Solitalea canadensis DSM 3403: one gene and its partner. The protein of the gene in region 1 interacts with the protein of each later gene in a pairwise test. Links are inferred from orthologs where the notes say so. Each region holds a gene or a part of one and is shown on either strand. Other genes may lie near its edges.

The links.
Region 2: the proteins of SOLCA_RS15720 (region 1) and SOLCA_RS03940 interact in binary tests that used the Bacillus subtilis proteins (3 or more experiments, as listed by UniProt). The link is inferred for Solitalea canadensis DSM 3403 from one-to-one orthologs.

The regions. Positions count from the first base shown.
Region 1 is NC_017770.1:3,784,777-3,787,945, forward strand. Bases 198-3,033 are described here. They hold SOLCA_RS15720 (glycosyltransferase family 2 protein), read right to left. Parts: upstream 2,173-3,033; coding sequence 1,222-2,172; downstream 198-1,221. Other genes in these bases: SOLCA_RS15710 (methylenetetrahydrofolate reductase), read left to right, coding at 198-262; SOLCA_RS15715 (SRPBCC family protein), read right to left, coding at 475-1,041; SOLCA_RS15725 (glycosyltransferase family 39 protein), read left to right, coding at 2,301-3,033. Outside these bases: more of SOLCA_RS15710, read left to right, coding at 1-197; more of SOLCA_RS15725, read left to right, coding at 3,034-3,169.
Region 2 is NC_017770.1:981,653-985,696, forward strand. The notes cover bases 258-3,968. They hold SOLCA_RS03940 (efflux RND transporter permease subunit), read right to left. Parts: upstream 3,650-3,968; coding sequence 458-3,649; downstream 258-457. Other genes in these bases: SOLCA_RS03935 (cupin domain-containing protein), read right to left, coding at 258-317; SOLCA_RS03945 (efflux RND transporter periplasmic adaptor subunit), read right to left, coding at 3,775-3,968. Also shown: more of SOLCA_RS03935, read right to left, coding at 21-257; more of SOLCA_RS03945, read right to left, coding at 3,969-4,044. UniProt on the Bacillus subtilis protein: Required for self-resistance to surfactin, an antimicrobial lipopeptide surfactant produced by B.subtilis. Also required for swarming motility.

The DNA of each region.
Region 1 (3,169 bases):
TGTTCCAATAATTCCCGGATTAAAACCTCTTACCACTAAAAAACAGTTAACCTTACTGCCCAAGGTGTTTAATATTGACATTCCTGAAGATTTAGCAGATGCTGTAATGGATTGTAAAACAGATAAAGAAGTTCGAGAAGTAGGTATTGAATGGTGCATACAACAATCGAAAGGACTAATTGATTTAGGAGCGCCTTGCCTACATTATTATACGATGGGTAAGTCTGAAACGATTAAACGAATCGCTAAAGCGGCATTTTAAAAACTGACTCTAAAACTCAAATTCTCAATTTTATAATTAATTCAAAATATTTTTAACTATTTTGTAAAATAAAATTGTTTAATTAAAAAAATTATTAGTAATATTGAATAAGCTTGAGAAAGTTACTAAAACGTCTCTTTCTTCATATACAACCTATATCATCCACAATTGGCCGACTCATTTTTAATGAGTCGGTTTTTTTATGATGCTGATCATTTTCTTAAGAGTGTGTCATTTCCAAATTTAGCTTCACGCTCACTAACTTCTTTTAATAAGTGCAAGCCTTCTTCAAAACTTCCGCCTATCGATTTGTCCATGTCCATAAACATCATCATAACATTGTATGGAAAGGTATAATGTGCCTTAAATCCCCATGTTGCCTTAGTTCCTTCCAGCAAAGGTTCAGTCATCACCCAACCATCAGCTTCACTTTCGAAGGGTTTAATAAATATCATTTTATACTCCATGCGATTTTCTGCAACAGCAATATTTTTCACAATCCCTTCGCCAACTTCCTTGTTACCTTCCCAATGATAGGTTGCCCCTATTGCCCCGTCCGTCCCCTGATAAGTTTCCTTCATTTTTGGATCAAAATGTTTCCATGGCGACCATAATCCCCATTTTTTAAAATGAACCATGTGATCATATACAATATCTTCAGGAGCATTGATGTTTATACTTCTTTCGAGTTGGTAGTCTTTCGGGGCCCAGATGCCCAATATTACAAAAATGGCTACAAGTGCAATGAGAGTAACAGCCAAAAACTTAAGCGTTTTCATTACAATTTGTTTAGGTAAAAAACTGATTAACTTAAAGTTAAGAAAATTAAATATCTCTAGCAAAGAGGCAAAAAAGTTATAGGTATACCTTTTAAAGTATCGATAAAGAATTCTTAAATGGATGAGGATTCTCTAATGAGAATTCAAATGCGAGAACATTTGACTTGTGTGTGTTTTCTCTTAAGCCTCCTCTTCAATGTGGTATCTCGGACGGGCTTTGGTTTCCATGTAAATCTTACCTAAATACTCACCAATAACGCCTAAAGCAAGCAATTGAATTCCACCTAAAAAATACATTGGTAATGTGATAGATGCCCAACCTGGAACGGTTATACCATAGAAACGTTGGAAAAGCACCCATAAACTGATCAAAAAGGAAGCAACAAACACGGTGAACCCAATATAAGTGATCATTTTTAACGGAAGGTTAGAAAATGAGGTAATCCCATCTACAGCCAAATGAAGCATTTTTTTAAATGGGTATTTTGTTTTCCCTGCAACTCGTTCTTTTCTTGCATAATAAACAATACTCGATTGAAAGCCCATCATTGGGAACAATCCCCTAAGGAAGAGATTTACTTCTTTATAGTGCTGCAGTTCGACCAAAACCTTATTTGACAATAACCTAAAGTCGGCATGGTCATAAATTAAATCAACGCCCATCTGTTTCATTAATCGATAAAATAAATGAGCTGTACCACTCTTCATTTGTTTATCCGAGTTCCGACTCCCTCGTACACCATACACAATTTGCGAGCCCTGACGATAATCCTGTATCATTTGTTCGATAACAGAGCTGTCATCCTGTAGATCAGCATCCAACGAAACACAACAATCAACTTTATTGGTAACATAGGTTAATCCCGCCATTAGTGCGTATTGGTGACCTACATTATGACTCAGCTTAATGGATTTTACATGGGGCGATTGATTGGTCAGTAATATGTTCCAGGTACGGTCTCTACTCCCATCATCAACAAATAAAGCAAAACTATCCGCCGAAATCAGTTTGTTCTCAATGTAAGAATTCAACAATGCTGATAAGTGTGGAATAGTGATACCCAACACATCCTCTTCGTTAAAACAGGGTAAAACGAGCGCAAGTGTAGGTAATGGTTTTATTAAACTCATGAATAGGCCTTATTAAACGATAAATATAATAAGTTTTTTACCTGCAACGGTCCGCATTTTGTTAACTTAATAATGATTTAACGATTCGTTTTCAATGCACACCTACTTTTAGCAACTAAACAAAACGTATGGATCAGCCTATAAGTAATCGGACTTATAATCTATTGTTTACTTTATCTTTAATCGTTTATTTCACCGGACTTTGCTTTCCACTGCTAGAGCCTGATGCAAATGAATATGCATGTATCGCAATGCGCATGTATCAGCAGCATGATTTTGTTGATATCATTAGTCGTTCGGTTTTCACTTTTAAAGAATATGATTACTTAGACAAGCCTCATTTATTATTCTGGCTTTCCGGACTCTCGTTTAAGTTATTCGGTTTACACGATTGGGTCTATCGTTTACCTTCTCTCCTATTTACGATTTTAGCAACCTACTCAACCTACAGCTTAGGCAAACTATTATACAACAAAGAAATTGGCAAGATTGCAGCATTAATCTTCATTACCTCCCAATCTATTATAATAGCCAATCATGATGTAAGAACCGATTCATTATTAACGAGCTTTCTTATTTTAGGCATATGGCAATTAACCAGATTCCTTCAAACCGATAAATTAGCTGCAATCATAATAGGTAGCGCAGCAATTGCATTGGCAGTGGCAACAAAAGGCATGATTGCAGTTATTGTAGCTGGTAGTGCCTTGGTTTGTTATGTAATTTATCAGCGTGAATGGCGAACCTTTTTAAATTGTAAATGGCTGATAGGACTGTTATCCTTCTTCGTTGCACTTTCGCCATTCCTATATTGTTACTACTTACAGTTTGACCTGCACCCTGAGAAACTGGTAAACGGAAAATACAATCAATCTGGAATTAAATTTCTGTTATGGACGCAGAGTGCCGAGCGTTTTGCAGGTAACCGAGACTTTGTTTCGAGTCCTGAGTTTTCTTTCTTCTATCATACATTATTGTGGGCCATATTACCTTGGAG
Region 2 (4,044 bases), 2.8 Mb from region 1 along the record:
AGAAACTTAGTGAATGTTATTCACCCTTGTGTTAAAAAACAAACAGAATCTTCCAGTGCTTCAACTGTATGTGGAATTCCCAGTGGAATATCTGTGTGCTCATAAACCGAGAGCGGTATTTTCTTTTCACCTTCTGTATAAACCACCCGACCGTTTACAACTGTGAGTTTGCCGGGAGTATGCGCTTTATGCTCTTTCAGAATCATTCCTTTTTTGAAGGCAAGAACTAATACCCTAAAATTTTCTCCTGCATGTAAGGCACCTGCAACAGGAATAGGGGAGGTTTCGAGCTTTTCAAGCAATTCTTTGATAACCATCTGAAAATAAGTTTAATAATAGAAAGATAGCCTTTTCGACCGATAATTAAAAAGAAAACAGCTATGACATAAAAAAGAGCCCCTCTCAATTCGGAGAGGAGCTCAACTAACCACTTAAAACTAAAGAAAACTTTAAATTTTTATATACTCATTAATTCATCTTCATGAGTATGTTTATGTTGGATAACTTTTTGATCATCATCCTTTTCATATAACTGTTCAATGATCTCTTTATTGCCTTTGTTCATACCAAATTTTGCTAAGAACATGTCAATAATTTTATAAACCACCGGTACAATGATCAGTGTTAAGAACATTGAGCTGATCAATCCACCAATAATTACCCATGCTAAACCATTTTTGATAGCTGCTGTACCACCAGTAGCCAACGCTAAAGGAAGCATACCGATAACCATCGCAATAGTAGTCATCAGGATTGGACGCAGACGGGCATTGTTGGCAGCAATAAGGGCCTCATCAGTGGTTTTACCTTCCTCTTTTGCCTGATTAGCAAAGTCGACGATTAGGATCGCATTTTTCGCTACCAGACCGATCAACATGATCATACCAAGGATTGAGAAAATGTTCAATGTATTATTGGTTAATGCAAGAGCCAATAATGCACCTATCATTGCCAATGGGATCGAGAACATAACTACAAACGGATACGCATAATTGTCATATAATGCTACCATGATCAGGTAAACTAATATAATCGAAATCAATAACGCAACCCCTAAAGTACTGAATGAATCACCTTGGTTTTCAGCGTCACCACCCATAACGAAGGTAACACCTGTAGGTTTTTTCATCCCATCGAGTTTGGTTTTTAATTGTTGGGAAACAGCACCTGAAGCAACACCCACAACCTGTCCTTGAACAGACACAGAAGTACTCTTATCACGACGCTCTAAACGGCTTGGTCCTGAGCTCTCGGTAACAGTAGCAAACTGCGATAGTTTAACAGGCTGTTGTTTGTTATTTATAAATGTAATATTTGATACATCCTCAATGCTTTTACGGTTATAGTCGTCAAAGCGGATGTTGATATCGTATTCGTATTCACCCTGGCTAAATTTAGCATCAGTGTTACCATTAAATGCCACCTGCATGGTACCACCTACAGCGTCCATTGATAAGCCTAAAGCAGCCATTTTATCACGGTCAACTTGTACGCTGATCTCAGGGTTACCCTCTTCTACTGAAAGTTTAACATCTTTAGACCCTTTGGTTGCTTTTAACTCAGCCAAAGCCACTTTTGCAAAAGCCATTACACTATCAAGGTCGGTACCCATAACAACTACCTCTACAGGAGCACGGTTAGCAGTACCCAATAAACCTACTGGTGTAGTTTTGATTTTTACACCCGGAAGTTTAGCCATCAGCTCATTTTTCAGCTTAGCAGCATAAATATCAGATGGATCTTTACGCAATTTTGCATCAACCAAGGTGACGGTGATTTCTGATTTATAAGCGGTTGCCTGTGTTACACCAAATCCGTCCTCACTACTCTGACCTACTGTGGTAATCATTGATTGCACCTCTTTTTTCGAAGCAAGCAATTGTTCGGTTAAGGTAGTTACTTTATTTGATTGTTCAACAGATGCATCTTTAGGTAATTCTAACTGAACAATAAACTGTCCGCGGTCACCTTGAGCAATAAATTCGCCACCGATATAGCCCTTACCAACCAGCATAAACGATGCGACTAATAAGGCTAATGCCAAACCAATTGTATAGCGTTTGTGATTTAAGGCCCATTTAAGGATACCTGTTACCCATTCGGTAAATTTGTAAAGCTTAGCTTCGAACCAAAGGATAAAACGACCGAAAAGGTTTTTATTGGTCAAGTGCTCCAACTTACCGAAACGTGAAGACAGTAACGGAATGATGGTGAACGAGGTAAACAAACTCAATAAGGTTGCAATCATTACCACCACACAGAACTCACGCAAGATTTTAGATACTAGCTCATTAGTTAATGAGATAGGTAAGAACACAACCACAATTACCAACGTGATGGAAATAACAGTAAACCCGATCTCTTTAGCACCATCGAATGCTGCTTTTACACGGTTTTTACCCATCTCCATATGACGGTAAATATTTTCCAATACTACAATCGCATCGTCGACAAGGATACCTACTACCAGCGAAAGACCCATTAGCGACATCAGATTCAGTGAAAAGTCCATGATCTTCATCCCGATAAATGTTGCAACTAACGAAGCAGGTATAGAAATCATTACGATCAAGGCATTACGCATACTATGCAGGAACAACAACATTACCGCAGCAACCAGGAAGATCGCCAGCATTAAGTCGTGTATTACTGAGTCAGCAGCTTCAAGGGTGAAGTCTGAAGTATCATTAGCTATTTTAACCTTAAGATTTTGCTTACCGTAATCTTTTTCAATTTGTGAAATCGCTTTCTTAACAGCCTTACTTACATTCACCGCATTTGCGTCAGATTGTTTCTGAATCTGAATGGCAATTGCTCCTTTACGATCAACACGAGCTAGTTTATCAGCATCTTTCTGAGCATCCTGAACGTCGGCAACATCTTTCAAACGAACCTGAGAACCATCCTGCGAATTGTAAATAACCATTTCACGCATTTGATCAACGGTTTTGAATTTACCTGCTAAACGGATCAATACCTGGTTATTAGTGTTTTTGATTTTGCCGGTAGGGAAGTCAAGGTTAGCACCTCTGATCGCTTGCATTACCTGCATGATTGAAAGGTTGTAAGCCTTTAAACGATCCGCATTAATGTTAACCTGAATCTCACGCTCTTGTCCACCAATAAGGTTTACTTGAGCGACACCCTGAATACGAGATAGGGCAGGCTGAATCCGTTTGTCAATCAAGTCATACAACTGTGCTCCATCCATACTTGCTGTAGCAGCCAACGTCATAATTGGTAGATCATCCAAAGAGAATTTGTTCAAACTTGGTGTTTTAACATCTTCAGGAAGATCCGACAAGATTGCGTTTACCTTGCGCTGAGCTTCCTGTAAACCTATGTCAGCATCAGCATTACTTGTTAATTCAACAGTTACAATGGATACACCTTCAACCGAACGAGCAGTGATCTTTTTAATGTTTTCCATGGATGCAACCGCATCTTCTATCTTCTTGGTAACGGTATTTTCAACCTCATTAGGAGATGCTCCCGGATAAATGGTTGAAATAGTTAGCATTGGCGATGAGAACTTAGGTAACAATTCGTAATTCAACGAAAAGTAACTTAACAGTCCCATCAGTGTAAGTACGGTAAAGATCACCACAACAATGGTGGGCCTTTTTATAGATACTTCTGTTAGTTTCATCTAAAAAATGAGATTTGAGACATGGGATATTGGATTTGAGAAACCTATATCCTCAATTGTTTTTATTAGCCTGTTATTTACAACAGTCAATTATATGCTTTGTGTCTTGGCGTCTTTGCGGTTAATTATTTCTGGATAGCTACCTTAGTGCCATTTGTAAGATTGATTTGACCGCTTGTGATTACAGTTTCACCTTCGTTCAAACCACTTTCGACAACTACTTTATCGCCTATAATTTGTCCTGCTACAACTTTATGAAGTTTAGCAACACCATTTTCCTCCACATAAATTTGGTTACTGTTAACACCACCAACAAAAGCACCACGAGAAATAAGGATACCTGGAGTAGCCTGTGGTAATGAGAAGTTTGCAGTACCGTACATACCTGCTTTTAT